Linked DNA regions of Phyllobacterium zundukense. The protein of the gene in region 1 interacts with the protein of each later gene in a pairwise test. Links are inferred from orthologs where the notes say so. Each region holds a gene or a part of one and is shown in the gene's direction. Other genes may lie near its edges.

Region 1 (10,523 bases):
GATCGGCATCATTCTGATTTGTATCGCCACATCTTACGTAGTGTTCTTGCTCGCGGAACGTGTCGACCGCTTTCTTGGCGAAACCGGCCGCTCCATCCTGACTCGCCTTCTCGGTGTCATTCTCGCCGCCCTGGCCGTCCAGTTCGTGGCGGATGGCATCAAGACGCTCATAACGAGCTGATGGAGTTCTACAGCGATGTGTCCATCGCGGTGCTGCTGTCGTCCGTGCTGAACAGCAGCGTTATCGGCCGCCCAGCAATGGCGCCGCCGAAATCATCGGTGATGGGCAGCGGCAGGTTTTGATAGAGCGCCTCGAGCACAGAGGCCACGAAGGCTCGCTTCAGAGGCATGTCCTGACCAAGTTTCGCATAGCTTGCGCGCGGATTTCCGATCATGCTGCCATCGCGGCGCAATGCAAAACGCAGGGTAATTTCCAGATTTTCAGTTCCGGGCGGCGGCTTCCAGCAGGAATATAGGGCCGGCCCAATCTCGTAGATTGTTGCTATCGGCTCGCGGCTGCCACATGCCCGCTCTCCTGCCCCGGCTGAAGCCGGGTACAGCAGGATAAGCGCAATCATGGATGCTCGAAATCCGCTCAAAATCACCCCCGCCAGGGATTGATCCCTCCATCGCAGATTCGCTACCCAATTGCCTGAATATGCAAGTCATACTTAAGGTGTATTGGCTTCCTCGGCGGCATCCTTCTGGGTGATCAATCGGGCACTGCGGGCTCCGCTAACAGAGATCCACAGCCAGCTCAGGGCAACCGCCAGACGGTTGCGGAGCCCGATCAGGAAATAGATGTGGGCGAGCCCCCAGAGCCACCAGGCGATGTAGCCCTTCAGCTTGATCCAGCCGAAATCGGTGACAGCGGCGCGCTTGCCGATCGTCGCCAGATCACCGTCATGGTGGTAGACAAATGGCCTTGGCGATTGATCCCCGACAAGCCTCGCCTTGATCGTCTTGGCGATATGCACGCCCTGCTGCTTCGCCGCCGGCGCGATGCCGGGCACGGTGCCCTTGCCGCCATTGGCAACAGTCGCCGTGTCGCCAATAACAAAGATTTCCGGATATCCCGGGGCCGTGAGATCGGCATTGACGACGACACGCCCGACGCGATCAGCGGGCACATTCAGCCATTTCGCCGCGGGCGATGCCTGGACGCCGGCCGCCCAGATAATCGTCTGGGCGCGGAGCGACTGACCGCCGAACTCGACACCATCTGTGTGGCATTCGGTGACGGGATTGCCCAGATGAACAGTGACGCCGAGCTTCTCCAGCGCCTGCTTGGCATAGGCGGACATGTCTTCACTGAAGGCCGGCAGTACCCGGGGTCCGCCCTCGATGAGCACGACACGCGCTGATGCCGGATCGATCACCCTGAAATCACCCTTCAGCGTATCGCGGGCCAGATCGGCTATCGTTCCGGCAACCTCGACCCCCGTCGGACCGCCACCAATCATCACGAATGTCAGATACTCCGCGCGCTTCGCCGGATCAGGTTCACGTTCTGCTTTTTCGAATGCAGTAAGAATACGCCGCCGGATCGTCGTTGCATCTTCCAGCGTTTTCAAGCCAGGCGCGAATGGCTCCCAATCATCATGGCCGAAATAGGCATGGCGCGCGCCTGTCGCCAGCACCAGCGTATCGTAGGGAATGGTTTCGCCATCAGCCGTTGAAACAGTCCGGGCAGCTGTATCGACCCCGTCGATCGTACCCAGCAGCGTTTTGACATTCTTGTACTTGCGCAGCAGGTGCCGGATCGGCCAGGCAATTTCCGATGTCGCCAGTGTCGAGGTTGCCACTTGGTAGAGCAAGGGTTGGAACAGATGATGGTTGCGCTGGTCGATAAGCGTGATGTCCATATCGGCATTGCGCAGGTTATGGACCGCCTCCAGCCCGCCGAAGCCTCCGCCGACGATCACAAGGCGATGCCGGGTGCTGGCAGATGGCTGGATTTCCGTCATGACAAGGCTCCGATGCACAAACCAAAGGCCTGTCTAACAGACAGCGCGTAGCCCGACAATTGCGGTCTCAACCGGGACTGGCGCCGATCAGAGCTGCCCAGCGTCCCGGCGTCATGCCGAAGGCTTTCTTGAATTGCCGGTTGAGATGGCTCTGGTCGGTAAACCCCGTCGCAACCGCAATCCCGGCAAGCGGCTCGCCTGCCTTGATCATCTCCCGTGCCCGCTGCAGGCGGCGCATCAGCAGGAATCGGTGCGGGCTCGTCGCATACAGCGCCCGAAAGTGCCGGGACAAAGTGTAACGATCAAGGCCACTTACCGCCTCAAGCTCATCTGACCTGACAAGACGCAAGGCATGTTCTTCGAGATAATCGCGGGCAAGTTCGGTCTGCCGCAGCGCTGGTGCGCCCAGCGACTTGACGTTTTGGTGCGCATGCCTGGCCAGCCCTTGCGTCAGTTGAGATACGACATCGTCAACCAGCAGCTCATCCAGTTCCTCGTCAAGATTACCGAGAGCGGCAGACAAGGTAGCCGCGATGGATGGGTCAGCGAAAACGGGATCGTCGACGAATGGCAGCGAACCCGCACGACTTCCCAGCGATTGAAGAGCCAGTGCCGGTTCCAGATAAAGCATACGATAGCGCAGGCCGTCATCCGTTCCTGCCCCGCCGTCATGGATCTCGTCCGGATGGAGCACGATGATATTGCCAGGCAGGCTATAGCGCCGCTGGCCGCGGTACCAGAACGTCTGGACACCATGCAACGTCATGCCGATCGCATAGGTATCATGCCGGTGCAGGTCGTAGCCATCACCGGCAAAGCGCGCTTCTATACGTTCAAGGCCCGGATTGGACGGCGCCGACAGGATGGCGTCTTGCCGGGGACGTTCGCACAAACGTCCAAGACTGTGTGCAGCCTCTTCGCCTAAAACGTCCAGCATAAGCTCAACTCTTCATGACCATGGAGAACTATATCGATGTTCGATACCAAAATTGCAATCGTGCTGCGAAACGACCTTGCATCCTGGCAGGCGCTGAATGTGACGGCCTTTCTGACCAGCGGCATTGTTGCCCAGTCACCGGAGGTGATCGGCGAACCCTACCGCGATCGTGCCGGCAACATCTACAACCCTTTATCAATCCAGCCCGTAATAGTATTGGCGGCCGATCAGGCAACGATTTCAAGCATTCATCGCCGTTCGCTCGAGCGGGATATCAAATCCTGCCTCTACATAGAGGAAATGTTTTCGACTGGCCATGATGCAGCAAACCGCGCTGTCTTTGCCCAGTTTTCTCCCGATGATGCAAAAGTCGTCGGCATTGCCTTGCGGGCGGACAAGAAGGTGGTCGACAAGGTCACCAAAGGCGCAAAGATGCATCCGTGAGCCGCCTAAAAGCCCGTGGTGAGAGCCAGAATCGCGAGATAGCGCGCCGTTTTGGCTATCGCCACAAGGATGATGAAACTGAGTAAGGGTTCCCGCAGCACGCCGGCAATTACGGTCAGCGGATCGCCTATGATTGGCATCCAGCTCAACAGTAGCGTCCATTTGCCGTAGCGATGGTACCAGGACGCAGCGCGATCGAGCTGTGCCTGATTGGCCGGAAACCATTTGCGGTCGCGAAACCTTTCGATGCCCCGGCCTAGCAGCCAGTTGACCACCGAACCGAGCACATTGCCTGTACTGGCCACAGCAATGAGCATTGCTGGTGAATAGGAATTGCCAAGAAGGAGGCCAGCAAGCGCGGCTTCGGACTGCATCGGCAGGATGGTCGCGGCGATGAAGGCGACCGTGAACAGCCCGGCATAAACGCCCAGATCACCAATCATGACTGGGCGTTTGCATTATTCGTCTGGGGTCTATGTACGTTCAAATCTCAGAACGGGATTTCATCGTCGAGATCGCGTGAGAAATTCCCGCCGCCGCTAGCACTGGACGAACTGCTTGACGAAGCGCTGGAACGGCCGAAATCCGAACCATAGTCGTTATCGGAAACCTGGCCGCGGCTGGAATTGTTGTCGAACGAACGGCCTCCACCGGCTCCGGCACCCTCGCCGCGTGAATCGAGCATCTGCAATTCGCCGCGGAACTTCTGCAACACAACTTCTGTCGAATAGCGGTCATTGCCCGTCTGGTCCTGCCACTTGCGGGTCTGCAGTGCACCTTCGAGATAAACCTTCATGCCCTTCTTCAAATATTGCTCGGCAACCTTGGCCAGATTGTCGTTGAAGATGACAACGCTATGCCATTCGGTCTTTTCCTTGCGCTCGCCGCTGTTCTTGTCGCGCCAGCTTTCCGAGGTCGCGATACGAAGATTGACGACCGGATCGCCTGAACCCAGCCGCCGGACTTCCGGGTCAGCGCCAAGATTTCCGACCAAAATGACCTTGTTGACACTGCCTGCCATGATTTGAACTCCATAAATTCCGTTTTTAAAATTTGCGCCATCATATAGAAGCCATGCGTGTGGCGGGCAATTGTCTGCTGCCTATCCACAATATACTGCTCGCTTCACATCGACATCGAAGGTCAATCCAAACGCTCCTGCCAGATTTGTCAGGAGACTTTCACTGTACGCGATGCTTCCGCCAGCCGCATGGCATCTGGTTTTTGCAGTCAATCGCCAAACGAGGCTGCTTTCACACCGTGTCAGTATGGCTTGCACATTTTGTTCTTTTTTTGTTCTATCACTTGCTCTAACAATGTCAACATGGCTATGGTGATTCAAAATGGTTGGCCTCCCACGGTTTGGCCTCGTAAAATACCCGAAACGTACTAGATAGAGGGAAAGCTTCTCATCAAAGCGCAATTCCTCCGTCCTAACGGCATGCCCTCTCAAAGGCTAAAGAGTCATGAGCGATCAGAAATACATTTCCATTCGCGGTGCCCGCGAACATAATTTGAAGAACATCGATCTCGATCTGCCCCGTGACAAGCTGATTGTCATGACCGGCCTTTCGGGATCCGGCAAGTCGTCACTCGCGTTCGATACGATCTATGCCGAAGGGCAAAGGCGCTATGTCGAGAGCCTGTCCGCCTATGCGCGGCAGTTTCTCGAGATGATGCAAAAGCCTGACGTCGACCAGATCGATGGCCTCTCTCCGGCAATTTCCATTGAGCAGAAGACAACCAGTCGCAATCCCCGGTCGACGGTCGGCACCGTCACCGAAATTTATGACTATCTGCGCCTGCTCTATGCGCGTGTTGGCATACCCTATTCCCCGGCAACCGGCCTGCCGATCGAAAGCCAGACTGTCAGCCAGATGGTCGATCGCGTTCTCGCGCTGGAGGAAGGCACCCGGCTTTTCATCCTGGCGCCGATCGTCCGCGGCCGGAAAGGCGAATACCGCAAGGAACTTGCCGACCTGCAGAAGCGCGGCTTCCAGCGCGTGAAGGTCGATGGCATTTTTTATGAGATTGCCGATGTTCCGGCGCTCGACAAGAAGTACAAGCACGATATCGACGTGGTGGTCGACCGTATCGTCGTGCGGTCCGATATAGCCGCGCGTCTGGCGGACAGTCTCGAGACTTGTCTCAAGCTGGCCGATGGCATCGCCGTCGCGGAATTCACCGACAAGCCGCTGCCGGCAGACGAGACAGCCAGCGAATCCGCTAACAAATCCAAGAACGAGACGCATGAGCGGCTGATGTTCTCGGAAAAGTTCGCCTGCCCGGTTTCGGGCTTCACGATTTCCGAGATCGAACCGCGTCTGTTCTCGTTCAATAACCCCTTCGGCGCTTGCCCGACCTGCGATGGTCTCGGCACGCAGAAGGCGATCGATCCGACGATGATCGTTCCAGACGAGAGCCTCACTCTGAAGAATGGCGCAATCGCCCCATGGGCCAAATCGAGCTCGCCCTATTACAATCAGACGCTGGATGCTCTTGGCGCTGCCTATGGCTTCAAGCTTGGCGACCGCTGGCGCGACCTGAATGAGGAAGCGCAGAACGCCATTCTCTATGGCACCGGCAGCCGGGAGGTACAGTTCGCCTACGATGACGGCCTGCGTTCCTACCGCACCACAAAGCCGTTCGAAGGCGTCATTCCCAATCTGGAACGGCGCTGGAAGGAAACTGACTCCGCCTGGTCGCGCGAGGAAATCGAGCGCTTCATGTCCGGCACACCCTGCCCGGCCTGCAATGGCTACCGGCTGAAGCCGGAGGCGCTGGCGGTCAAGATCGGTGGCCTGCATATCGGCCAGATCACTGAAAAGTCCATTCGCCATGCCGACGCCTGGTTCCGCGAAATTGACAAGACGTTCAACGAGAAGCAGACCGAGATTGCCGCGCGTATCCTCAAGGAAATTCGCGAACGCCTGCGATTCCTCAATGATGTCGGTCTCGACTATCTCGCGCTGTCGCGCAATTCCGGAACCCTGTCCGGCGGCGAAAGCCAGCGCATCCGCCTCGCCTCGCAGATCGGGTCTGGCCTGACAGGCGTGCTCTATGTGCTCGACGAGCCATCCATCGGCCTGCATCAGCGTGACAATGAGCAACTGCTGAAGACCCTGCGTCACCTGCGCGATCTCGGCAATACGGTCATCGTCGTCGAGCATGACGAGGACGCGATCCTCACCGCCGATTATGTCGTCGATATCGGTCCGGCCGCAGGCATTCATGGCGGCGAGATCATCGCGCAAGGATCACCCGCCGATATCATGGCCAGTCCGAAATCGCTGACCGGCAAATATCTGTCAGGCGCTATCGCGGTCCCGGTGCCGTCGGAACGACGGAAAACAACCAAGAAGCGCATCAAGATTGTCGGTGCGCGGGGCAACAATCTGAAGAATGTGTCAGCCGAGATTCCGCTCGGCACCTTCACCGCTGTGACCGGCGTTTCCGGCGGCGGCAAATCGACATTCCTGATCGAAACGCTGTTCAAGGCTGCCTCACGCCGCATCATGGGGTCGCGCGAACATCCTGCAGACCATGACCGCATCGACGGGCTGGAATTTCTCGACAAGGTCATCGATATCGACCAGTCGCCAATCGGCCGCACACCGCGCTCCAATCCAGCAACCTATACGGGTGCCTTCACACCGATCCGCGACTGGTTTGCCGGTCTCCCCGAGGCGAAGGCGCGTGGCTATCAGCCAGGCCGCTTCTCATTCAACGTCAAGGGTGGACGCTGCGAAGCCTGCCAGGGCGACGGCGTGATCAAGATCGAGATGCACTTCCTGCCGGATGTCTATGTCACCTGCGACGTCTGCCATGGCAAGCGCTACAATCGCGAGACGCTGGAAGTGCTGTTCAAGGGCAAATCGATCGCCGATGTGCTCGACATGACTGTGGAGGAAGGTGCGGAGTTCTTCGCAGCCGTCCCGGCCGTGCGGGACAAACTGCAGACGCTGGCCAAGGTCGGTCTCGGTTATATCCACGTCGGCCAACAGGCCAATACCCTCTCCGGTGGTGAAGCCCAGCGTATCAAGCTCGCCAAGGAATTATCGCGCAAGGCCACCGGCCGCACACTCTATATCCTCGATGAGCCGACCACCGGCCTGCACTTCCACGACGTAGCGAAACTGCTCGAGGTGCTGCACGAGCTGGTAGATCAGGGCAACACCGTGGTGGTGATCGAGCACAATCTCGAAGTCATCAAGACCGCCGACTGGGTCATCGACCTTGGACCGCATGGCGGCGATGGCGGCGGCGAGATTGTCGCTGTCGGCCGGCCCGAAGACATCGTCGAGGTCGACCGTTCCTATACGGGCCAGTTCCTCAAGGAGCTTCTGCGCCGGCGTCCAGGACACAAGACGCAGGCTGCAGCAGAATGATCTGGAAACCCGCCCCTGTGGCGGGTTCTTACAAGCTGGTATCGGAGGGAGGAGAACCGGAATGAGCGACAGCGGAACCATTAGGACAGGCATTGGCGGCTGGATTTTCGAGCCGTGGCGCGGCACGTTCTATCCGAAAGGTCTCTCCAAGACAAAAGAGCTCGAATATGCCGGCCAGCACCTGCAGACGATCGAGATCAACAGCACCTATTACGGTACCCAGAAGCCGGCGACTTTTGCCAAATGGGCCTCGCAGGTCCCGAATGGTTTTATTTTCTCGGTCAAGGGCAACCGTTTTGTCACCAACCGCCGGGTTCTTGCCGAAGCCGGTGAATCAATGGAATATTTCATCAAGTCGGGCGTCGCCGAGCTTGGCGACAGGCTTGGCCCGCTGATCTGGCAGTTCGCCCCGACGAAAAAATTTGACGTGGATGATTTCGGCGCTTTTCTCGATCTCCTGCCAAAGAAGGAAGCCGGCCTGCCGCTGCGCCATGCCATTGAGGTCCGCAATCCCTCCTTCATCGATCCGGATTTCATCGCCCTGGCGCGCAAGAAAGATGTGGCGGTGGTATATGCCGAGCATTTCGAATATCCTGAAATTGCCGATATTACCGCCGATTTCGTCTATGCTCGGCTGCAGAAGGGCGACGATGCCATCGAAACCGCCTATCCCGCCGAGGCGCTCGACAAATGGGCACGCCGCGCCAAAGTTTGGGCACAGGGGGATGTACCGGACGATTTGCCTCTGGCAGCTCCCGATCACCGCCCGGAGAAGCGCCCCCGCGATGTTTTCGTCTATTTCATCCACGAAGGCAAAGTGCGCGCTCCGCAGGCAGCACAGGCATTAAAGCGGCGTGTTGCAAAGTAATTCGGCCCTGGCGTGGGTGTGTAATGCCTATTTATTATGCAATATGCATATTCTTTCATCGCGCAATCCAAGATTCGGTGGCATTTTGCGGCCGACTAAACGACCATGGTTTCGGAAACTGCCTGCCCGGCAGGTTAAAAACTCATTCCTGGAATTATTTGTCCGTAAGGGGCTAGTTGGCATGCTTCCTGCTTTTTGTTTGGCAAGCGGGCAAGAGGTCCGTTTCTACGCATAGGGAGATTGTTCTCTGATGAAGAAAATTGAAGCCATCATCAAACCATTCAAGCTGGATGAGGTGAAAGAGGCACTGCAGGAAGTCGGGCTTCAGGGTATCACGGTTACGGAGGCCAAGGGTTTTGGCCGTCAAAAAGGTCATACCGAATTGTATCGCGGCGCCGAATATGTCGTCGACTTCCTGCCGAAGGTGAAAGTCGAGATCGTTTTGGGCGATGAATCCGTCGAGGCCGCTATCGAGGCGATCCGCAAGGCCGCACAGACCGGCCGTATCGGCGACGGAAAGATCTTTGTCTCCAACATCGAAGAAGTTGTACGCATCCGGACCGGTGAGTCCGGCATCGACGCCATCTGATCCCGACACCCACCTGCAGGTGCGTTCGCGCCGGCAACAACAATCATCGTCGCTGAATAAGGAAAAATGACATGACGACCGCCAAAGATATTCTGAAACAGATCAAGGACAACGACGTAAAGTTCCTTGACCTCCGCTTCACCGATCCCAAGGGGAAGCTGCAGCACGTGACGATGGACATTGCTGAAGTCGATGAAGACATGTTTGCCGATGGTGTCATGTTCGACGGCTCCTCCATTGCCGGCTGGAAGGCCATCAACGAGTCCGACATGGTTCTCATGCCAGACACGGACACCGTTCACATGGATCCTTTCTTTGCCCAGTCGACCATGGTCATCCTTTGCGACATTCTCGATCCGATTTCCGGTGAATCCTACAATCGCGATCCGCGCGGCACCGCCAAGAAAGCCGAAGCCTACATGAAGGCAGAAGGCATCGGTGACACCATTTTCGTCGGCCCTGAAGCTGAATTCTTCGTCTTCGATGACGTCAAGTACAAGGCCGATCCGTACAATACCGGCTTCAAGGTCGACTCCACCGAATTGCCGTCCAACGACGACACCGACTATGAAACCGGCAATCTCGGCCACCGTCCGCGCGTCAAGGGCGGTTATTTCCCGGTTCCGCCAATCGACAGTGCGCAGGACATGCGCTCCGAAATGCTCACCGTCCTGACCGAAATGGGCGTGCGCGTTGAAAAGCATCACCACGAGGTGGCTGCCGCCCAGCACGAACTGGGCATCAAGTTCGACGCCCTCACCCGTAACGCCGACAAGATGCTGATCTACAAGTACGTCGTGCATCAGGTTGCCAATGCCTATGGCAAGACTGCAACCTTCATGCCGAAGCCGATTTTCGGTGATAACGGTTCGGGCATGCACGTTCACATGTCGATCTGGAAGGAAGGCAAGCCGACATTCGCTGGCAATGAATATGCCGGTCTTTCGGAAAGCTGCCTGTTCTTCATCGGCGGCATCATCAAGCATGCCAAGGCGATCAATGCCTTCACCAACCCGTCGACCAACTCCTACAAGCGTCTGGTTCCAGGCTATGAAGCTCCGGTTCTGCTGGCCTATTCGGCACGCAACCGTTCGGCCTCCTGCCGTATTCCTTTCGGCTCCTCGCCGAAGTCCAAGCGCATTGAAATCCGTTTCCCGGATCCGACAGCCAACCCGTATCTCGGCTTCGCCGCGATGCTGATGGCTGGCCTCGACGGCATCAAGAACAAGATCCATCCCGGCCAGCCGATGGACAAGGATCTCTACGACCTTCCTGCGAAGGAACTCAAGAAGATCCCGACCGTCTGCGGTTCGTTGCGTGAAGCGCTGCA
Region 2 (10,653 bases), 170 kb from region 1 along the record:
CGCACCGGTAAGCCATGCCATTCGGCAATAGCCGAATCGTCGGTGAAATCGGAGCGACCGGCGGCGAACGCCGCGTCGTGCGCAGTGAGGATCGGCAAATAGGGGAAGGCTTGCGGCGTCTGTGCAGCATAGAGGCCGGCGCGCGGCACTGTCGCGCTGACCATTGCATCATTCCCCGCCGCCTTCAACGTATCCGAGACAGCAAGAACCGGCAGGACGCCAATGTGCGGTGTCAGATTGAAAATGACCCGCTCCAGAAGGTCAGCCGAAATGAAGGGACGCACGCCATCGTGAATCAGCACGTGGTCAGGCATCATGTCCTTGAGCGCCAGAAGTCCGAGGCGGGTTGATTCCTGGCGGGTCGGTCCGCCTGTTACCGAAGTAATGCTAGCGGCAAAGTCTCCGGTGGCTTGGGCAAACAGTGCCTCGTCTTCCTTATGGATGACAACGACGACACGATCGACCAGCGGACAATCGAGGAACGCACGAAGCGTGTGCGCCAAAACGGCCTCTCCGCCAATCTTGCGGTATTGCTTTGGTCCTTCAACGCTTTGGCCCGCGCGCTCTCCGCGCCCAGCCGCCACAATGACGGCGGCTACCCGCATTTTCTTGTCATCAGTCTTAACCGGCACGCTTCTCTCCGTGATGTCGAACTGCGTTACCCTTTGCCAAGCCGAAAGACCAGAGGTTTGAGTCGAAAGGAGGTCGAAATCCGGTCAGGGAACGACGCTCTTTGCCTTGCGAAGAGGCACGATCCTGTCTAAAGGATAGGCTATTGTAAAATTGCATACGAAACAGGCAGACCAAGCGTGATCGAACTGAAGGAACCATTGGAAGTAGGCGGTGTGCTTTTGCGCAACCGCGTATTTCTGGCGCCTATGTCGGGTGTTTCCGACCTGCCATTTCGCCAATTGGCTTGGCAGGCCGGTGCTGGAATGGTCGTCTCCGAAATGGTTGCCAGCGCCGAGCTCTGTACGCGTGAACGCGGAAATCTGTTGCGTCTGAAAGGCGATGGGCTTGGCACGCATGTCGTGCAGATTGCAGGACGTGAAGCCAGGTGGATGGCGGAAGCTGCGCGCATTGCCGAAGGCGAGGGCGCACATATCATCGATATCAACATGGGTTGTCCAGCCAAGAAGGTGACCGGCGGCCTGTCCGGTTCGGCGCTGATGCGCGACCTCGATCATGCCCTGATGCTGATCGAGGCGACGATCGGAGCTGTCAGCGTTCCGGTGACACTGAAAATGCGGCTTGGCTGGGATGATGACACAATCAACGCGCCTGAACTTGCTGCCCGGGCAGAGCAGGCAGGTGTGCAGATGGTCACGGTTCACGGCCGGACCCGCTGCCAGTTCTACGAAGGCAAGGCCGATTGGAACGCCATTCGGGCTGTCAAGAATGTGGTCTCGATTCCACTTGTCGCCAATGGCGATGTGTTGAACCGGCAGGATGCGGTTTCGATTCTCGAAGCGTCGGGCGCCGATGCCTTGATGGTCGGGCGTGGCTCCTACGGTCAGCCCTGGTTGCCGGGAACTATCGTCGACGGAGTCGGGCAGGATGCCAGTGACATGATCGCCGACTATGCGGTCGCGCACTACGAAGCCATGCTTGTGCATTATGGCGAGCCCACCGGCATTCGTCATGCCCGCAAGCACCTCGGCTGGTATCTGGAAATGCATGGTGTCGGTATCAGTCCTGCCGAGCGGGGTTCGATCATGACGGAAACGAATCCGCGTCAGGTGGCAAGGCGTCTCCACGCTGCGCTGTCTCGACCGAATGCCGATGAAATGAAAAAGGTAGCGTAATGACAGCGTCAGACAAATTCGTGCTGGAAGACCGGTTGGCAGGCATCGTCCTGAACTCCATCCGACATCCGGTGATCATGCTCGATGACGCAGGTTATATTTCCTACGCCAATGCCGACGCCGAAGCGTTTTTCCGGTCCAGTGCCAGCATTTTGAGCCGCAACACGCTCGATATGCTCCTGCCGTTCGGCAGCCCGCTGCTCGCACTTGTCAAACAGGTGCGTGAAAGCCCGTCTCCAGTAAACGAGTACCGTGTCGACGTCTCGTCGCCGCGACTTGGTCAGGACCGTATTGTCGATCTCTACGTGACGCCGGTAAGCGAGTCACCCGGTTCGATCGTTATCCTGTTCAAGGAACGGTCCATGGCCGAAAAGCTCGACCGCCAAATGACGCATCGTGGTGCGGCACGTTCCGTGACTGGTCTTGCATCCATGCTGGCTCATGAGATCAAGAACCCGCTGTCCGGCATTCGCGGCGCTGCACAATTGCTTGAGACCGGCCTGAACGACGATGACCGCGCCCTGACACGGCTGATCACCGATGAGACTGACCGGATCGTGTCGCTCGTCGATCGAATGGAAGTTTTCTCGGACGAACGCCCCATTGAGCGCGAAGCAGTAAATATCCACGTGGTCCTCGATCACGTCAAAGCCATCGCCAAGAATGGCTTTGCCAGCCATATCAAATTCCATGAGGATTACGATCCGTCTCTACCCTATGTCTTCGCCAATCGCGATCAACTTGTTCAGATTTTCCTCAATCTCGTGAAGAACGCGGCCGAGTCGATCGGCGCGAATGAATCGGGCGAAATCACGCTCTCGACAGCATTCCGGCCAGGCATCCGCCTTTCGGTTCCGGGTATGCGCAATCGCGTCTCTCTGCCGCTTGAGTTTACGGTCCAGGATACGGGCGCTGGCGTATCGCCCGATATCATGCCCCACCTGTTCGATCCCTTCGTGACGACAAAGCCCAATGGTTCAGGGCTTGGTCTTGCGCTCGTTGCCAAAATTGTCGGTGACCATGGCGGCGTCATCGAATGCGATTCCGTGCCGCGGAAGACGACGTTCAGAATTCTCATGCCTGCCTGGCAGAGCGGTCCGCTTGATGACGACCATGCGGACGAAAATCCATACTCCAAGAAAGCGGGATCCTGATCATGAGTTTGGGCAGCATTCTCGTCGCGGATGACGACGCGGCAATCAGAACAGTTCTCAATCAGGCGCTTTCCCGTGCTGGCTATGACGTCCGGATCACTTCCAATGCAGCCACTTTGTGGCGCTGGATATCGGCGGGCGATGGCGATCTGGTAATCACCGATGTGGTGATGCCTGACGAAAATGCCTTCGATCTTTTGCCACGCATCAAGAAATCACGCCCCGACCTTCCTGTCATCGTCATGAGTGCGCAGAACACCTTCATGACCGCCATCCGCGCGTCGGAAGCAGGCGCCTATGAATATTTGCCCAAGCCGTTCGACCTGACAGAACTCGTCAGCATCGTTGGCCGTGCACTGTCGGAGCCCAAGAAAAAGCCCGAAAAGTGGGCTGCCGACGAACAACCGGACACGATGCCGCTCGTGGGGCGTTCACCCGCAATGCAGGACATCTATCGTGTTCTTGCCCGCATGATGCAGACAGACCTGACGGTCATGATCTCCGGTGAATCCGGTACAGGCAAGGAACTCGTCGCACGGGCGCTGCATGAATATGGACGGCGGCGCAAGGGACCGTTCGTCGCCATCAACATGGCCGCAATCCCACGCGATCTGATCGAATCCGAGCTGTTTGGCCACGAGCGCGGCGCCTTCACCGGCGCCCAGAACCGGTCGAGCGGTCGCTTTGAACAGGCAGACGGCGGTACGCTGTTCCTCGATGAGATCGGCGACATGCCGATGGAGGCGCAGACCCGGCTCCTGCGCGTGCTGCAGCAGGGCGAATACATGACCGTTGGCGGCCGTACGCCGATCAAGACCGACGTGCGCATCGTCGCCGCGACCAACAAGGATCTGCGTACCCTGATCAATCAGGGGCTGTTTCGCGAAGATCTCTATTACCGCCTCAATGTGGTGCCGCTGCGTTTGCCGCCATTGCGCGAGCGCGGCGAGGATATCCCTGATCTCGTCCGGCACTTCTTCAAGATGGCGGCGAAGGATGGACTGCCTGAAAAGCGCATCACGGCCGACGGCCTTGATCTCATGCGGCGCTATCCATGGGCCGGCAATGTGCGCGAGCTTGAAAATCTCGTCCGGCGCCTGGCCGCGCTTTATCCGCAGGAGGAGATCAACGCGGAAGTCATCGAAGCCGAACTGAAAGCCGATCTGCGGCCAAGCGAGCCCTCCTCGAATGCTATGGCGAACGAAGATATCACCATTGCCCAAGCTGTCGAACTCAACATGCAGCGCTACTTCCTGTCTTATGGGGACGACCTGCCACCGGCGGGCCTTTATCAGCGCGTACTTGAGGATGTTGAGTATCCTTTGATACTTTCCTGTCTCACGGCTACGCACGGAAATCAGATCAAGGCGGCTGAATTGCTCGGGCTCAACCGCAATACACTGCGTAAGAAAATTCGCGAACTGGGTGTCAATATCTACAAAAACACCAAGAGCGACCGATAGCGCGGTTCTCGTCGATCCATTAGGGAATTGTTAAGCAACGTCTGTCGCCTTGGCGTTCTTGTTCAATATCCATAAATGATAAAATTGTAACGAGTGGAATATCGGCTTCTTAAGAGGAGTATGCGCAGAGTAATCATCAGAAATCCCGTGAATTATAGGCAAACGGCAGGGTGTCGTATTGCGGTCAGATCATACGGAGGTGAATGGTGTTTAGTTTTGCGGAACGTTTAGTATTGTTTAACCAATACGAAATCTTGAAGAAGCTTGATCCAGAGAAGTCCAGTCTCTACGAACGTCACCAGGAAGTCGTGGAAAAGGGGTTGGAAAGCCTCTACGAAGACCTTGGAATTTCCAACACTACCGTGAGCGAGGAGGCGGCTCAGGAAGTCGCCGACATTCTTCTGCTGTTCCGGGCAATCAAGGCTTCCAGCAATGGTATAAGCAACAACATTGCTGACAAGACGAAATTCGTCGGCTTTGGACCAACTCAATCAAGCGGGCATTTTTCCTATGCTGATTTTCTGAGCAAGATACTTAAATTTCCGCAGGAAATCTCAAAGAGCGCAGACAATCGACCGGAGCTTCAGCTGGAAAGATATCGCACGATGCTGAAGCGGTGGGACGAAATCGGAAGAAAGCGCGAGCTGTCTGCTGATCAGATCGAACATCTGGTCGCCTAGCTTCTCCGTAACATTGCATCATTGACCGTGGCTGCACTTACCGCGCCACGGTCACAATATTGATGAAAATCAGCCCAGCTTGCCGAGGTAATCGAGTTTACCGACCTGAACGCCATTGTGTCGCAGGATATTTTGAGCTGTCGTGGCGTGGAAGTAGAAGTTCGGCAGGGCGAATTTCAAAATGTATTCCGCACCACTCAATGTGACTTTCAGACCGCCGGAGCTCAACGTGACCTCCTTGTCGTCACTGCCATTGAGTGCCGACGGATCCACACTTTCCAGAAATGCGACGGTCTTGGCAATGCGCTCGCGCAGTTCGGAAAAGCTGGCCTCCTCATCGGGAAATTTCGGCACTTCGATCGTTGTAAGGCGGCCGATCGTAGCCTTCGACGTATCGCTCGCACGCTGGATCTGACCTGAAAATGGCAGCATATCCGGCGCAAGGCGCGCATTGAAGAGCACTGCGGGATTGATTTTCTTCTCCGCTCCGAATGCCTCTGCCTTGTCTACCAACGATGAAAGAACCGAGAAGCCGCGAACAAATGCCGGGACTGATATTTTGTGCATGGAGAGGGACATGGTTGTGCTCCTTAAAGCATTGGCGGATTTGCAAAGTTCGTGGTCCGAATGAGGCAGATCAGGAATGATATTCCAACATTCATCAGCGCTACTCGCAAATACGCCGCCGCCACGCTTTTTCAAGGGCAGCGTGTTCGGTTCATCGGATATTTGTCTGAACTGACTAGTGAGTTTGGCGTTTTGTGGTTGGGACTTTTCAGCAAGCCTGGCGTGTCGGCCCATTATTCAGATCATTCGAATTTGGGGCTCATGCAAGACTGTCAGGTTGCTGTCTGCGTGCACAATGCGGTTGCGCCCCTGGCTTTTGGCGGCATAAAGACATTTGTCCGCTGCAATCAGCGCTGCTTCCAGTGATTGCCCCGGTTCGTGGATCGATATCCCGACACTCACCGTCACGTCGAGATCAGCGATTAGCAGATGTTTCGAAATATCCCGAACGCCGGTAAGAATTTTATGTGACAGCCAATCGGCTTTCCCAAGATCGGCGTTGCTGAGGAAAATAGCGAACTCCTCGCCGCCAAACCGAGCGGCGAAATCCCACTCGCCGATAGTGAAACGAATAAGGCTGCCTATTTCCTGGAGTACACTGTCTCCAACCGCGTGTCCGTAGCGATCGTTGATTGACTTGAAATGATCGGCGTCGATGTAGAGAACTGCATCAGCGCTCTTCTCAGGGTCGCACAATACGATTTGCCGCTGCGCCTGCAGGTAGAATTCGTTGCGGTTGCCAAGGCCAGTAAGGCCGTCCTTGCGGGATGCCACATCGAGCTGTATCGCCGCCTGTTTCAACCGGAAATTGAGGCCGATGAGGAACGCGCCAAGCGGAACGCTTACAATCACGACGATGAGCGTTGTGGCAACCAAGACAGTCGCGATCTGATCGAGACCGATGACTAGGAAGAAGCCCGTTGCCAGGGCGTTCGATGCAACGACTGCCATGCCGACCATGATCGTGATTTGTTGCATCGGGGCATAATCGCCAAACTTGGCTGTCCAGAAATCGTAGGTCGTCATTGCGTCCGCCGAGTGTATTGTTACCGGGATAACAATACACCGGAAAGCCATGAAGAAAGCTCTTTGCGAATATTGTAAATTTTAACTGTTATTGAGTTGGTGTACTTTGATTGGCTAAAGCAGTGTCCCAACCAAGCAAATCCAAGCTTTTGTAGGCCAACGCTTGGCTGAACTACTCAGAATGTGACTCGCGTGATGATTTTTGCCCGGCGTTGCACAGGAACGGGCGGTGTTTCTGGGGGCAGGCGGAAACTGCGCCTGGCAATTAGTCGGGATGAACCTGGGATTGCTGCTTCGGCCGCTGCTACGTCCTTGGGTTTAACGATCAAATCTTTGCAAGCGCCGCGTTTATCCCAAAGTCCCTTGGCGATAACACTGCCAACCGCTGTCGTGATCGCACCTCCCGCAACATCGTTCGGCTGTACGCGTTCCGCCTCTACCAATCCCCGAATTGCTTCGCCCAGAATTTCGGATGAATCGTCGAATGTTACATCCCGTACCTGGTCGAAGCGCGGGTTGTTTTCACCGTCGACGATGCAGTGACGCGCTGTAAAGATCCAGTCATGGATCATGTATGCCGGTGCGTATCCCCAAGGGGACAATCCTTTGAATACTTGGGCGATTTTGGGGATGGACCCCCCATCCGTATACATTAGTCCAGGACGGATAACTGAGCCCGGTTGTCGGGGATCGGAACGGCGGAATATGAGAGGATCGTTGGGGTCGGGGACAAACAAGAAGTTTCCATCCCCGCTTGATCCACCTTCATCGACCCACATGACGAAAAGGCTGCCGCTGAAGCTTCCCGGAGGAAGTTTGGAGTAGTCGACGGAGGCGCAAGCACTCAGAGCGACAATTGATCCTAGCCAGACGATGACCCGAATAAACATAGGCTGCTCCCCGTGTCTCCTCGCTGCGGATCAATGGCGATCCCTTCTTCGATATTCCGTCTGTATACGCAAATTTTGACTTACGACTCTTCGATCAAGCCATCTCCATCACCACAAGCGCTCCCCCTCTCATGCAATGCCGCCGCAATTTGCCCGGCGGTTACCCTTTCACGCATTGTCGGTTTAGTTCCCCGTTCGATGCTGTCGCGAAATTCGCGACTTATTTCGCGGTTGGCAGCCACAGCTGCAATGAGATCAGGATCGCGCATGCCCCGGTTGAAGAACATCATGACTGTCCGTGCCAGGCGGTTGGCGCGTGGGTCGGTTTTGGGTGACCTCTTCAGCAAAGCGGAGGCCTGCGCGTAGGCATGTTCCATTATCCGCAAATCTGCCGGCGAATAAGTCAGCTGATCCGACCGTGAAAAAGGCATGGTTCCCCCAAAAGTCCAGCCACCGCGTCACGTAATCAGATGAACATGCTTTTTTCAACGAATATCTCAGGGGCCGAGAAGCGGAGGGACGTTCAACTCTTGGCGGAACCATTCGCGAAGCGTTTCAATGTCGGTGCGGGTGCCGATCCCGGGCGCGCAAGCAAAATGATAGATGTCACCGCTCAGGGTTTGGCGAAAGGGCTGGACCAGCAGTCCGGAGGCGAGGGCATCTGTTGCCAGTACCAAACTGACAATTGCCACACCCTGTCCGGCTATGGCGGCCTGCATGGCATGCATGCTGTTGGAGAAGCGCAGCCCGACGGTGGTGTTTACGCCGCTGATAGCCGCTTCCGAACACCATCTAGGCCAGTCCGGTAGCGGCAGTGGTGCGGTGCGGCCATCGACATGGATAAGTTCGACGCGGCGAATGTCTTCGAGGTCAGTAATATCTAACCGGGGACTGCACACTGGGGCAAACGTATCAATCTTGAGCGGCGTTGCCTCGACACCCGCGAATGGCCCCTTGCCATAGCGTATGGCCATATCGATCTCGCCCGGATGCAATTTGACGATCGTCTCGGAAGCATGCAAGTGCAGATCGAGTTCCGGTAGAATACGTCGGATTTCTGCCAGGCGCGGGACGAGCCAATGGCTGAGGAAGGCTGTCGTCGCTGAAAGCGTCAAAGCCTTGGAGTTTTCGACTTCGCGAAGCCGGGCGACCGATCGGCGGATTTCGCCGAAACCAGATACGGTCGCTTCATAGAGTTCCTTGCCCTTTGGTGTGAGACTTACGTTGCGCGGTGTCCGATCCAGCACCCGCACCCCCAGATACTCTTCAAGCTGACGGATCTGATGACTGATGGCGGTAGGCGTGACGAAAAGTTCTGCCGCCGCCGCTTTGAAGCTACTGAGGCGGGCGGTTGCCTCGAAAGCGCGAAGAGCCGTAAGGGGCGGGATATCCGATCCTGTCATGATGAATCCATTTCATCTAAAACATGAGAAATACGACTTTGCTATCGCGTTGTCACCAGCATATTCTTGGGGACATCAGTGATATGAATTCATCTCAGAAAAAGGCGCTCAGCATGGTCAATCTCATCTCCGGCATGATCGACGTTTTTGCCGACGCGCCCTTGAACGGCAACCCTCTCGCTGTAGTGGAAGGAGCAGATCATCTTGAAGATGATGTGCTTCGTCGTATCGCACGTGAGTTCAATCAGTCTGAAACAACGTTTATTCTGAAAAGCGATCGTGCGGACTGGAGGCTCAGGTCATTCACCGCGAGCGGGGCAGAAGTTTTCGGTGCCGGCCACAATGCGCTCGGTGCCTGGTTGTGGCTTGGATATGACGGTCAGCTTGGTGATCTGAATACACCGAAAGCATTCCAGCAAGAGATAGGGAACGACATATTGTCGATAACGGTCGAAGCGCGCGACGGCCGCATCCATGGCCGGATGAAGCAATCGCCATTGAAACTGTCAGCTCCACTAACTCGTCTTGATTCCCTGTCGGGAGCTCTTGGGCTGGGCATTGCTGACCTTCTCCCGGACCCAGCCCCACGTGCCGCTGACACTGGCGCCGCTCATCTCATGGTCCGTGCGCGCGACCGGCAAACCGTCGATCGCGCCGAACCCTTGGCAGAAAAACTGATCCAGGTGCTCGGTCCCGCAGGTGCCGAAGGGTGCTATGTCTATGCGTTCGAAACGGCCGATCCGACAACCGCTTACGCGCGCTTTTTCAACCCCGCAATGGGCCTTTGGGAAGACTCGGCCACTGGAACCGCGGCAGGCCCCCTGTGTGCATATTTGGGCTCGATGGGTCTGCTGACAAACGGGAATAAACTCCTGATTGAACAGGGCACCCGGATGGGCCGGCAAAGTTTTCTGCAGGTAAGACTTGATCCTGACCCGGAACTTTCCGGCTCAGGTGTGGTGGTGTTTCGCGGCACGCTGCATCTGTGATGAAATGCGCGGAAAATGGATAGCCACGGAACGTTAAAAGGGAGTCTAGATCATGCAAGGAGAGCGCATCTTTTCGGGATCGCCTTACGAGGACAAAGCGGGTTATGCGCGCGCTGCTGTTGCCAACGGTTGGATATTTGTGTCAGGAACAACGGGTTTCGACGCAGAGACAAAAGAGTTTCCGGCGGATGTCGAAGCTCAATGCGAGAACTGTTTTCGCAATATCGAAATCGCCCTCGGAAAGGCGGGAGCGACACTCAAGGACCTTGTTCGCGTGCAGATTTTCGTTGCAAGTCAGGAAGAATTCGAGCGGATTATCCCGATCATCCGAAAGCATTGCTACGAAGCCCGGCCTGCCAATACAACCGTCTTCGCGCAGCTCGTTGCGCCACACATGCGCGTCGAGATTGAAGCTATTGCGATGGCTCCCGCTGCGTAATTCCAATTGGTTATGCAAATATGCTGGTAAGCGTTCAAAAAGAGGGCTTGAGTCACGCTGACGTAACGCGCAGCTACATAATCTAATTAAGTGATCGCAGGTTCAACGCATGAAGACAATAAAAAGCATTCACGCATGTGTACGAGCAAGCGGGCAGCAGTGGGGGACCTAAGCCGGAAATTCTATAGTCAGTTGAGTTAGGATAGGGCTTAGCACTGTGGATACGGGATGACGTCT
Region 3 (10,494 bases), 1.5 Mb from region 1 along the record:
CCGGGTTACCCGAGGCAGTGGTCAACCGTGCCCGCGACGTTCTGCACCAGCTCGAAGCGGGGGAGACTTCCGGCAAGGCGGACAAGCTGATCGACGATCTTCCGCTATTCTCGGTCGAGGTGAAACGTCAGCCGCCAAAGCCAGTTCAAGGCAAAGATAGCGCTCTGTTTTCCGCCCTTTCCATGGTCAATCCGGACGAGATGACGCCGCGCGAAGCGCTGGATACGCTCTACCGATTGAAAGGCCTGGCCACAAACCCGACATCTTGAATGCCACGAGAAACGCTCACTTCAAATGTAATCGTTTCGTTTGAAGTAAATTCGCGCTATAGCGTGCGGCCATCATTCGTAAAGTCGTGTTCATGAGCGCCTCAGACCTGAAACTGGAACAGATACTCAACCCGGCCAAACTTCATCGTCAGTTTGAAGATCTGGTCAAATCCGCGAAGAAACAAGGCGCAGCTTCCGTCGATCGCAACAGTGTATTGCAGTTGGTGAAAGAAACGCTGAGCGCGGGCCGCAAGACTGCGGAAGAAATGCTGATGAAGGACGCAGGTGGTACACTCTGCTCTATCCGGCTTTCCTGGCTTATGGACCAGGTTATTTCGGCCCTCTACGACTTCGCCATCACCCACGTCTACCCCGCGGTAAATCCCTCCACAGCGGAACGCATGACTATTATCGCCGTTGGCGGATACGGGCGTGGTGGCTTGGCACCTGGATCGGATATCGATCTGTTGTTTCTGCTGCCTTACAAGCAGACACCCTGGGGCGAACAGGTCGTCGAGTATATTCTCTACATGCTTTGGGATGCGGGGCTCAAAGTCGGTCACGCCACGCGAAACCTTGACGAGTCCATCCGCCTTTCGCTGTCCGATATGACCATCCGGACCACGATCCTTGAAGCACGGTATCTTTGCGGTAATGAAGAGCTCTTCACCAGACTGGTGCAACGCTTCGACGAGGAAGTCGTCAAGGGAACCGGCCCACAGTTCATCGAGGCCAAGCTCGCCGAACGCGATGCACGCAACCGCAAGGCGGGCGCAACACGCTATCTGGTTGAACCCAATGTCAAGGAAGGCAAGGGCGGCCAGCGCGATCTGCATACGCTGTTCTGGATCGCCAAATATTATTACCGCGTAAAGACGAGCGACGAGCTGGTAACACTTGGCGTCCTATCCCCTGCTGAACACAAGATTTTCCGTAAGGCGGAAGATCTTCTATGGGCAGTGCGCTGCCACATGCATTTCCTGACCGGCAAGGCCGAGGAGCGACTTTCTTTCGATATCCAGAGCGAGATTGCCCGGCGGCTCGGCTACACAGCGCATCCCGGCCAGCGCGATGTCGAGCGATTCATGAAGCACTACTTCCTCGTCGCCAAGGAAGTCGGGGACCTCACCCGCATCATCTGCGCGGCGCTGGAAGAGGAACAGGCCAAGCATGTTCCGGGCTTCAACCGGATTTTTCTTACCTTCTCACGGCGCAAGCGCAAACTTGCTGGCACAAGCGACTTCGTTGTCGACAATCACCGCATCACCATCGCCAATGACGGTGTTTTCCATAAGGATCCCGTCAATCTGATCCGCCTGTTTCATCTGGCCGACGAGCACGGGCTGGAATTTCACCCGGATGCCATGCAACTGGTGACGCGATCACTTTCATTGATCAAGACCGACTTGCGGGAAAATCCCGAGGCAAACCGGCTCTTCCTTGAAATCCTCACCTCGGAGCGCAATCCCGAACTCATCCTGCGACGCATGAACGAATCCGGCGTTCTCGGCAAGTTCATTCCCGACTTCGGCAAGGTCGTCGCGATGATGCAGTTCAATATGTATCATCACTATACTGTCGATGAGCATCTGTTGCGTTGTATCGCGGTGATGTCGGAAATCGATCACGGCGATCTCGGGCAGGAACACCCCCTCGCCAACCAGATCATGCCCGGCCTGAAGAAGGACCGTAAACTCCTCTACGTGGCCTTGCTGCTGCATGATATAGCCAAGGGCCGTCCGGAAGATCATTCCATCGTTGGTGCCCGCATCGCGAGGCGCGTTGGCCCGCGCCTTGGCCTGTCGAAAACCGATACGGAAACCGTTGCCTGGCTCGTCGAACAGCATTTGACTATGAGTATGGTGGCACAGTCGCGTGATCTCAACGACCGCAAGACGATCGAGGATTTCGCCGAGATCGTGCAGACCCTCGACCGGATGAAGCTGCTGCTGGTTCTCACGATTTGCGACATCAAGGCCGTTGGACCGGGCGTGTGGAATGGCTGGAAGGGCCAGTTGTTGCGCAATCTCTTCTATGAGACGGAATTGATGCTGACCGGTGGCTTTTCGGAAGTCTCGCGCAAGGAGCGCACCGACCATGCTCGCGCGCAACTCGACCATGCGCTCTCGTCCTGGCCTCAGGTCGAGCGCCAATCCTATCTGGCACTGCATTATCAAAACTACCTTTTGACTGTCAGCCTCGATGACCAGATTCGCCACGCCAACTTCGTACGCGAGTCCGACTCAAGCGAAAAAACCCTTGCAACCATGGTCAAAACTCATGATTTCGAGGGCGTAACGGAAATTACCGTTCTATCGCCCGATCATCCGCGTCTGCTTTCCATCATCGCTGGCGCCTGTGCTGCAGCCGGTGCGAATATTGTCGATGCGCAGATATTCACGACCAGTGATGGACGCGCGCTCGATACGATCCTCATCAGTCGCGAATTTCCGACGGATGATGACGAACGGCGCCGTGCAATGCGGGTTGGCCGCCTGATCGAGGACGTACTGTCCGGGAAGTCTTACCTACCGGAAATGCTGGCCGCCCGTACCAAACCGAAACGCGCCGTCAAGGCGTTCCGGATCACACCGCGCGTCGAAATCAACAATACGCTTTCGAACAAATTCACCGTCATCGAAGTGGAGGGGCTGGACCGCCCCGGCCTCCTTTCGGAAATTACCGGTGTGATTTCCGATCTATCGCTTGATATCGCCTCGGCGCATGTCACGACCTTCGGTGAAAAGGTCATCGACGTGTTCTACGTCACCGACCTCGTCGGCCATCAGATCACCAACGCGACAAGACAGAACCGCATCCGCAAGAAACTGCTCGCTATCTTTGGTGAAGGCGACATCACAACCGCGCAGCCACAACGGCAAAATATCCTCATGTCGGCAGAGTAGAATGAGTCTGGTCAAGAAATTCGCGACTGTAGCGTCCGGCACGCTGATGAGCCGCGTCTTCGGCTTCACCCGAGAGATGCTGATGGCCAGCGCACTGGGTACAGGTCCGGTAGCAGATGCTTTCAATGCGGCTTTCCGCTTTCCCAACACCTTCCGGCGGCTCTTTGCGGAAGGGGCATTCAACGCAGCCTTTGTACCCTTGTTTGCGAAGGAAATCGAAGCCAATGGTCTCGAGGGTGCACGGCGCTTTTCCGAAGAGGTCTTTGGTGTCCTCTTTACAGTGCTCCTCAGCCTGACGATCCTGATGGAACTGTCGATGCCGCTGATCGTGCGCTTCGTCATCGCACCCGGTTTCGTCGAGGATGCGATGAAGTTCGACAATACTGTGTCGATGGCCATCATCATGTTCCCTTATCTCGCCTGCATGTCGCTTGCAGCGATGATGAGCGGGATGCTGAATTCCCTGCACCGCTATTTCGCTGCGGCGATTGCGCCGGTCTTTCTGAACGTGATCCTGATTGGCGTGCTGGGCTATGCCTGGCTGAAGGGCCAGGATGGAAGGCAAGTGGGCTATGCTCTGTCCTGGGGTGTAATGGTCTCGGGTGTGGTTCAGCTTGCTATTGTCTGGTTCGCGGTACGCAATGCCGGCATCTCCATCGGGTTCCGGTTGCCGCACCTGACCGCCAATGTCAAACGTCTGCTGGTGCTTGCCCTGCCGGCCGCCGTCACCGGTGGCATCACCCAGATCAATCTGCTCATCAATACGAATATTGCCTCGGCCAAGTCGGGTGCCATCTCGTCCCTCGCCTATGCCGACCGGATCTATCAGCTGCCTCTCGGTGTGGTCGGCATCGCGGTCGCAACCGTTCTCCTGCCAGAATTAGCCCGTGCCTTGCGCTCCGGTAATCTGAAGGAGGCGGGCAGCCTGCAGAACCGATCGGTGGAGTTCACCTTGTTCCTGACGCTACCCGCTGCGGCTGCGTTGCTGGTCATGTCGGAGCCCATCGTTCGCATGCTCTACGAACGCGGTAATTTCTCTACCGCGTCGACACACACCGTCGGCAATATTCTTGCGATTTACGGGCTTGGCCTTCCGGCTTTCGTGTTGATCAAGGCGTTTCTGCCCGGCTTCTTCGCGCGCGAGGATACGCGCACGCCGATGATCTTCGCCGCTATTGCAGTGGTTGTGAATGTTACTTTAGCCCTCACCCTATTCCCGATCCTGGCGGAGACGGGTATTGCAACCGCCGAAGTCGTCGCCGGATGGACCAACGCGCTTTTGCTTTTCGCAACGCTTGTTTGGCGTGGCCATTGGGGCCGCGACATCCCGCTTCTTACACGTATTCCGCGTCTGTTCGTTTCCGCCGGCCTCATGGGGCTTGCGCTCTATTACGCAATTGTGTGGATGGGTCCCGCACTTGCACCGCATGCGCCGCTGTATACGCAGGCTGTCGCAGTAATGTCGCTGGTCGTCCTGTCTATGATACTCTATTTCGCGCTTGCCTTCGGTACGGGCGGCGCCAGTTTCAGCATGATACGCCGCAATGTGAAACGCAGGGCAAAAACGCCGCCGGAGGATACTGCACCATGAGCCGGCACGTTGGCCTGATCACGGTCGTTGTTCGCGACTATGACGAGGCGCTTGCCTGGTATACGAACGTGCTCGGCTTTTCCCTTGTCATTGATACGCCACTCTCCGATACCAAGCGTTGGGTGGTCATCGCATCCGAAAATAATGGCGCCCGGCTGCTTCTTGCCAAGGCGGATGGATCGGCGCAGGAAGCGAGCATCGGCAACCAGACCGGTGGTCGCGTCGCATTTTTTCTGTATAGCGACGATTTTACGGATGATCACGCCAAGATGGTCCGAGCCGGGGTGCGTTTCCTCGAAGAACCGCGTCACGAAGCGTATGGAAGTGTAGCGGTGTTCGAAGACCTCTATGGCAATAAATGGGATCTGCTGGAACTCAAATAGGGCTTGGCGTCGATAAGGCTTGAATACAGCGCGCCCCTCTGCCAAAACCGCGACTTCATTGCTATCGGCGCCCGCAAGGCCCGATCCCCGAACGATCAAGGACAGTTCATGAGCACGTTTGAACCGCTCGTCTTTTCCGGTGTCCAGCCAACCGGCAATTTGCATCTCGGCAATTACCTGGGTGCAATCCGCCGTTGGGTTGCGCTGCAGGAAAGCAATAATTGCATTTACTGTGTTGTCGACCAGCATGCGATCACTCAGGCTCTTTCCGTCTGGGGTGGCCCTGCGGAACTGATGCGGAACACGCGGGAAGTCACGGCCGCCTTCCTTGCCTCTGGTATCGATGCAAAGAAGCATATTGTCTTCAATCAGAGCCGCGTTCACCAGCATGCCGAACTTGCCTGGATCTTTAATTGCGTTGCCCGCATGGGTTGGTTGAATCGCATGACCCAGTTCAAGGACAAGGCCGGCAAGGACCGTGAAAACGCATCTGTTGGCCTCTTTACCTATCCCAACCTGATGGCTGCCGACATTCTCGCCTACCGTGCCACCCATGTGCCTGTCGGTGAAGACCAGAAGCAGCACCTGGAGTTGACGCGCGACATCGCCCAGAAATTCAATACGGATTTTTCGGACCGCATTGCGGAACTTGGCCTCGGCGTCGAGACGCAATCCGGCGACGAAACGATTGCCAGCTTTTTTCCGCTAACGGAGCCAGTCATCGGCGGTCCCGCCGCACGCGTCATGAGCCTGCGCGACGGCACCAAGAAAATGTCGAAATCCGACCCTTCCGATCTGTCCCGCATTAATCTTATCGATGACGCGGATACGATTTCGAAGAAGATCCGCAAGGCAAAGACCGATTCGGAACCATTGCCATCCGATGTTGAAGGTTTGAAGGAACGCCCGGAAGCGGACAATCTCGTCGGAATCTATGCCGCGCTGATTGATAGCGACAAGGAAAGTGTCATCCGCGATTTCGGCGGACAGCAGTTCTCCGTCTTCAAGCCAGCTCTCGCCGACCTTGCGGTGGAAAAGCTTTCGCCGATCGCTGCGGAGATGCGTCGCATTTCGGCCGATTCCGGCTTTGTCGATTCGATTCTGAAAGATGGCGGCGAACGCGCAAGCGTTCTTGCCGAGAAGACGTTGCGCAATGTCCGTGATATTATGGGCTTTCTGCAGGACTAGGCAGCAGCCGGGGCAGGTCTTGCGAACGATCAGTGCATAGGGCAGGTTGGGCATATGGTATCAAAACGTCTGAGCCGCGAGGCGGGTCACCGCCGCAAATTTCTGGCCGTCATCGACGAGACGCCGGAGTGTGAACGAGCGGTTGCCTATGCCTCACGCCGGGCCAAGACCACTGGCGGCGTGCTTTTGCTGCTGTTCGTCATCGATTCAGCTGATTTTCAGGCGTTTTTGGGCGTCGAACAGATCATGCGTGCTGAAGCCGAGGAGCGGGCCAATTCTACGCTCAGCAAGTTCGCCGCCAGTGTACGCGAAACGATCGGGATCGAGTCGGAACTTGTCGTGCGCGAGGGCGTAACATCCGAACAGATCCAGAAATTGATCGAAGAAGACCAGGACATCGCCATTCTCGTTCTGGCTGCCGGTTCCGGCAAGGAAGGCCCCGGCCCTCTTGTACAGTCACTTGCTGGGCGCGAATCCTTTTCCATTCCGGTGACAGTCGTACCCTATAACCTCTCCGATGAAGATATCGACGCGATTACATGATTGCTTCGCCGAAACGTGATACAATCTTGACTTGAAGAGTTGGGTTTAAAGGCCTATATCCCCCTTTGAATGGTTCTAAACTAGACACGCGAGATCCGCCATGTTTATCCAAACTGAAGCAACGCCTAATCCGGCGACCTTGAAATTCCTGCCTGGAAAGGTGGTGCTTGAGGAAGGAACTGCTGATTTTCGCGACGCGGCAAGTGCCGGTGAAGCTTCACCGCTTGCTGGCAAGATTTTTGCTGTTCCCGGCGTTACCGGCGTGTTTTTCGGTTATGACTTCGTCACAGTTACCAAGACCGAAGGCCCGGAGTGGCAGCATCTGAAACCCGCCATCCTCGGCGCGATCATGGAACATTTCATGTCCGGCGTTCCGGTCATGGCGAATGCATCCCAGGTTGCCGACACCGCACAGCGCGAGACAGATGGCGAGTTTTTCGATAGCGCCGATACCGAAATCGTCGATACGATCAAGGAATTGCTTGAAACCCGGGTACGCCCGGCCGTCGCTCAGGACGGCGGCGACATCACATTCCGCGGCTATGAAAACGGCACTGTTTTCCTGCACATGAAGGGCGCTTGCTCGGGCTGCCCGTCATCCACGGCAACCCTGAAGCACGGGATCCAGAATCTCCTGAAGCATTTCGTTCCGGAAGTTCAGCAGGTCGAATCGATCTGATTTTCCCAGCATCATCCAATAAAAAGGCCGCTAGAAGCGGCCTTTTTATTAAGTTTTAGTTCACGGCGCCGGGTCCCGGTATCGCTCCGGGCGGGCATTTGCCGAGAATGATCATGCCGAGCACTTCATCCTCGTTGACATCGCCGACCTTGGCGGTGCCGACAACCTGACCGTTCTTCATCACCGCCACGCGGTCGGCAAGATGGAAGACGTCATGAATGTCGTGGCTGATGAGGAAGATGCCGATTCCTTCGCTTTTCAGCTGCTTGATCAGTTCGCCAACCTGCGCCGTTTCCTGTGGTCCGAGCGCGGCGGTGGGCTCGTCCATGATCAGGATGCGTGCGTTGAAGAGGATCGCGCGGGCAATGGCTACCGACTGGCGCTGACCGCCGGAGAGTGCCTTGACCGGGTCTTTGAAGCGTTGAAAGCGTGGATTCAATCGACCCATGACTTCGCGTGCGCTGTGCTCCATCGCCACGTCGTCGAGTGTGCCCCAGGGCGTCATCAACTCGCGGCCGAGATAGAGATTGGCAGCCGTATCGACATTGTCCGCCAGCGCCAATGTCTGGTAGATGGTCTCGATACCGTAACCCTTGGCATCGCGTGGATTGCTGATTGCTGCTTCTTCGCCATTGACCTTGATCGTGCCACTGTCACGCTTGTAGGCGCCCGAGAGGATCTTGATCAGCGTCGACTTGCCGGCACCATTATGGCCGAGAAGAGCCACCACTTCGCCAGGATAGAGATTGATCGACGCTCCATCGACCGCCCGGATACCACCGAAGGCGATCGATATGTTTTCCATGTCGATGAGAGGTGCCTGTGTGTTGGTCATAATTGTTCCTCCCTCAAGCGGTACGGCGGCGATAGATCGTGTCGAGCCAGACGGCAACAACAAGAACGAGACCGACAACGATATTCTGCAAAGGCGTATCGAGACCAAGCAGCACCATGCCGGAGCTCAGTGACTGCATCAGCAAGGCACCAATCATTGCACCGGCTATCGTACCGACGCCGCCAGCCAGCGATGTGCCACCGATAACTGCAGCAGCGATGGTCAGGAGTTCGTCAAGCGTGCCTTGCGCATTGGTCGCGGCATTCAGGCGCGCGGTGGAGATCGCGCCGGCAATAGCGCAGAGGATGCCCATGATGATGAAGATTTTCATCGTTACCCAGCGCGTGTTGATACCGGCAAGATCAGCGGCTTCCGGATTTCCGCCCATCGCAAAGACATAGCGGCCAAAGCGCGTGCGGGTCGTGACGAAGGTCATGATGATGCCCGTCGCGACGGCGATCAGCACAGGAACTGCGATACCGTGCGAGATAAACAATCCACCATCGGGAATGGTAATGTTGTTGGCTTCGGCATATTTGCGCACGATGCCGATCGGCCAATAATAGGCATTTACGAGAGCGATTGCTCCGAGCACAAGCCCACATCCAACAGCGGCCATAAACACCTCGGCCCAAACAGGGCGGCGGGGAAAGTTGAACCGTTTGCGCTGGCGGCGGCTGTTGATGATCATTCCGACAATGGCGAGGCAAGCGACGATACCAACGACCCAGCTCCAGGTCGCGCCGATCGAACCCTCAGGTCCGCCACCCATGAGGCGGAAGGTAGAGTCCATGGGCGCAACCGTGCGGCCCGATGTAACCCACCAGGCAGCACCGCGCCAGACCAGAAGTCCGCCGAGCGTAACGATAAAGGCGGGAACGCCGAGAAACGCAATGATAAATCCCTGAAAGCCGCCGATCAAAGCGCCAGTCGCAATGCCGATGCCAAGAGCGATGATCCATGTGGCGGGATGTTCGAACCCAATCAGCTTCGGCAGAAACTCGGCCTGTGTAACGCCCATGATCATGCCGACAAAACCGAGAACGGACCCGACCGAAAGGTCAATATTGCGGGTGACAATGATCAAAACCATACCCGTCGCCATCACGGCAACTGATGATGTTTGCACCGACAGATTCCACAGGTTGCGCGGCGTCAGAAATTGACCGCCTGAAAGAAACTGGAAGGCGAGCCAGATGATGACCAGCGCTCCGATCATTCCGAGAAGGCGTGTGTCGAGCTCCGTCGCCTTGAAGAACCTTGCAACAATGCCAAGTTCGGAAGCACGGGCCCGGTCAAGACTGATGGCCGGATCACTCATATTATTCTCCCAGTTTCAATTTTCTTTTTAAAACGCCGCTGGTCCAGTGGACCAGCGGCGCTCAATCTTAACAGATTTTACCAGTATTATTTGCAGGCCGGTACGGCACCTGCCTTTACACCCTGGCAGACGACGTCCTTCTTCACCCAGCCGGCATCGATGACGACATCGAGATTGTCCTTGGTGACCGGAACGGGTGTCAGGAAGACAGCATTGACTTCAACCTTGTTGACGCCGCCGGCAAACTTCTGAACGCTCGGGATTTCTTCCATCTTCTTGCCATCTGCGAGAGCCGAGGCGATGCCTGCAGCCTGCTTGCCAAGTTCACGGGAGTCCTTCCAGATCGTCACGGTCTGCGTGCCGAGCGCGACGCGGTTCAGCGCGGCGAAATCGGCATCCTGGCCGGAAACGGGAACGGTGCCGGCAAGACCCTGTGCCTGCAGCGCAGCAATCGCGCCACCTGCAGTACCGTCATTGGCCGCAACCACTGCATCGACCTTGTTGTCGTTGGCAGTCAGGAACTGTTCCATGTTCTTCTGGGCGTTGGCAGGCAGCCAGCCGTCCGTATAGGCTTCACCGACATTCTTGATCTTGCCGGAGTCGATTGCCTCTTTCAGCACTTCCTGTGCACCCGAGAAAAGGAAGTCAGCATTCGGATCAGCCGAGCTACCCTTGATGAAGACGTAATTGCCTTCCGGCTTTACAGCAAAAACGCCGCGCGCCTGCATACGGCCAACTTCCTTGTTGTCGAAGGTGATGTAGAACGCATCCTTGTTTTC

What was found.
Region 2: the proteins of BLM14_RS09485 (region 1) and BLM14_RS08575 interact in binary tests that used the Escherichia coli proteins (3 or more experiments, as listed by UniProt). The link is inferred for Phyllobacterium zundukense from one-to-one orthologs.
Region 3: the proteins of BLM14_RS09485 (region 1) and BLM14_RS16960 interact in binary tests that used the Escherichia coli proteins (3 or more experiments, as listed by UniProt). The link is inferred for Phyllobacterium zundukense from one-to-one orthologs.

What each region holds. Positions count from the first base shown.
Region 1 is NZ_CP017940.1:1,894,359-1,904,881, forward strand. The notes cover bases 7,655-10,523. They hold BLM14_RS09485 (P-II family nitrogen regulator), read left to right. Parts: upstream 7,655-8,854; coding sequence 8,855-9,193; downstream 9,194-10,523. Other genes in these bases: uvrA (excinuclease ABC subunit UvrA), read left to right, coding at 7,655-7,736; BLM14_RS09480 (DUF72 domain-containing protein), read left to right, coding at 7,798-8,604; glnA (type I glutamate--ammonia ligase), read left to right, coding at 9,265-10,523. In the rest of the region: BLM14_RS09440 (MarC family protein), read left to right, coding at 1-181; BLM14_RS09445 (energy transducer TonB), read right to left, coding at 189-578; BLM14_RS09450 (NAD(P)/FAD-dependent oxidoreductase), read right to left, coding at 672-1,967; BLM14_RS09455 (AraC family transcriptional regulator), read right to left, coding at 2,035-2,904; BLM14_RS09460 (DUF2000 family protein), read left to right, coding at 2,941-3,348; BLM14_RS09465 (YqaA family protein), read right to left, coding at 3,354-3,788; BLM14_RS09470 (single-stranded DNA-binding protein), read right to left, coding at 3,839-4,369; more of uvrA, read left to right, coding at 4,815-7,654. UniProt on the Escherichia coli protein: P-II indirectly controls the transcription of the glutamine synthetase gene (glnA). P-II prevents NR-II-catalyzed conversion of NR-I to NR-I-phosphate, the transcriptional activator of GlnA. When P-II is uridylylated to P-II-UMP, these events are reversed.
Region 2 is NZ_CP017940.1:1,732,151-1,742,803, forward strand. The notes cover bases 883-3,881. They hold BLM14_RS08575 (two-component system sensor histidine kinase NtrB), read left to right. Parts: upstream 883-1,804; coding sequence 1,805-2,959; downstream 2,960-3,881. Other genes in these bases: dusB (tRNA dihydrouridine synthase DusB), read left to right, coding at 883-1,805; ntrC (nitrogen regulation protein NR(I)), read left to right, coding at 2,962-3,881. Also shown: BLM14_RS08565 (bifunctional 2-C-methyl-D-erythritol 4-phosphate cytidylyltransferase/2-C-methyl-D-erythritol 2,4-cyclodiphosphate synthase), read right to left, coding at 1-605; more of dusB, read left to right, coding at 810-882; more of ntrC, read left to right, coding at 3,882-4,422; BLM14_RS08585 (YfbU family protein), read left to right, coding at 4,629-5,102; BLM14_RS08590 (DUF1993 domain-containing protein), read right to left, coding at 5,172-5,681; BLM14_RS08595 (GGDEF domain-containing protein), read right to left, coding at 5,907-6,695; BLM14_RS30970 (hypothetical protein), read right to left, coding at 6,872-7,585; BLM14_RS08605 (hypothetical protein), read right to left, coding at 7,666-7,875; BLM14_RS08610 (LysR substrate-binding domain-containing protein), read right to left, coding at 8,083-8,988; BLM14_RS08615 (PhzF family phenazine biosynthesis protein), read left to right, coding at 9,072-9,977; BLM14_RS08620 (RidA family protein), read left to right, coding at 10,030-10,416.
Region 3 is NZ_CP017940.1:3,384,255-3,394,748, forward strand. Bases 1-3,375 are described here. They hold BLM14_RS16960 ([protein-PII] uridylyltransferase), read left to right. Parts: upstream 1-361; coding sequence 362-3,175; downstream 3,176-3,375. Other genes in these bases: mutS (DNA mismatch repair protein MutS), read left to right, coding at 1-269; murJ (murein biosynthesis integral membrane protein MurJ), read left to right, coding at 3,177-3,375. In the rest of the region: more of murJ, read left to right, coding at 3,376-4,766; BLM14_RS16970 (VOC family protein), read left to right, coding at 4,763-5,149; trpS (tryptophan--tRNA ligase), read left to right, coding at 5,258-6,337; BLM14_RS16980 (universal stress protein), read left to right, coding at 6,392-6,880; BLM14_RS16985 (NifU family protein), read left to right, coding at 6,981-7,559; BLM14_RS16990 (ATP-binding cassette domain-containing protein), read right to left, coding at 7,615-8,394; BLM14_RS16995 (sugar ABC transporter permease), read right to left, coding at 8,408-9,715; xylF (D-xylose ABC transporter substrate-binding protein), read right to left, coding at 9,802-10,494.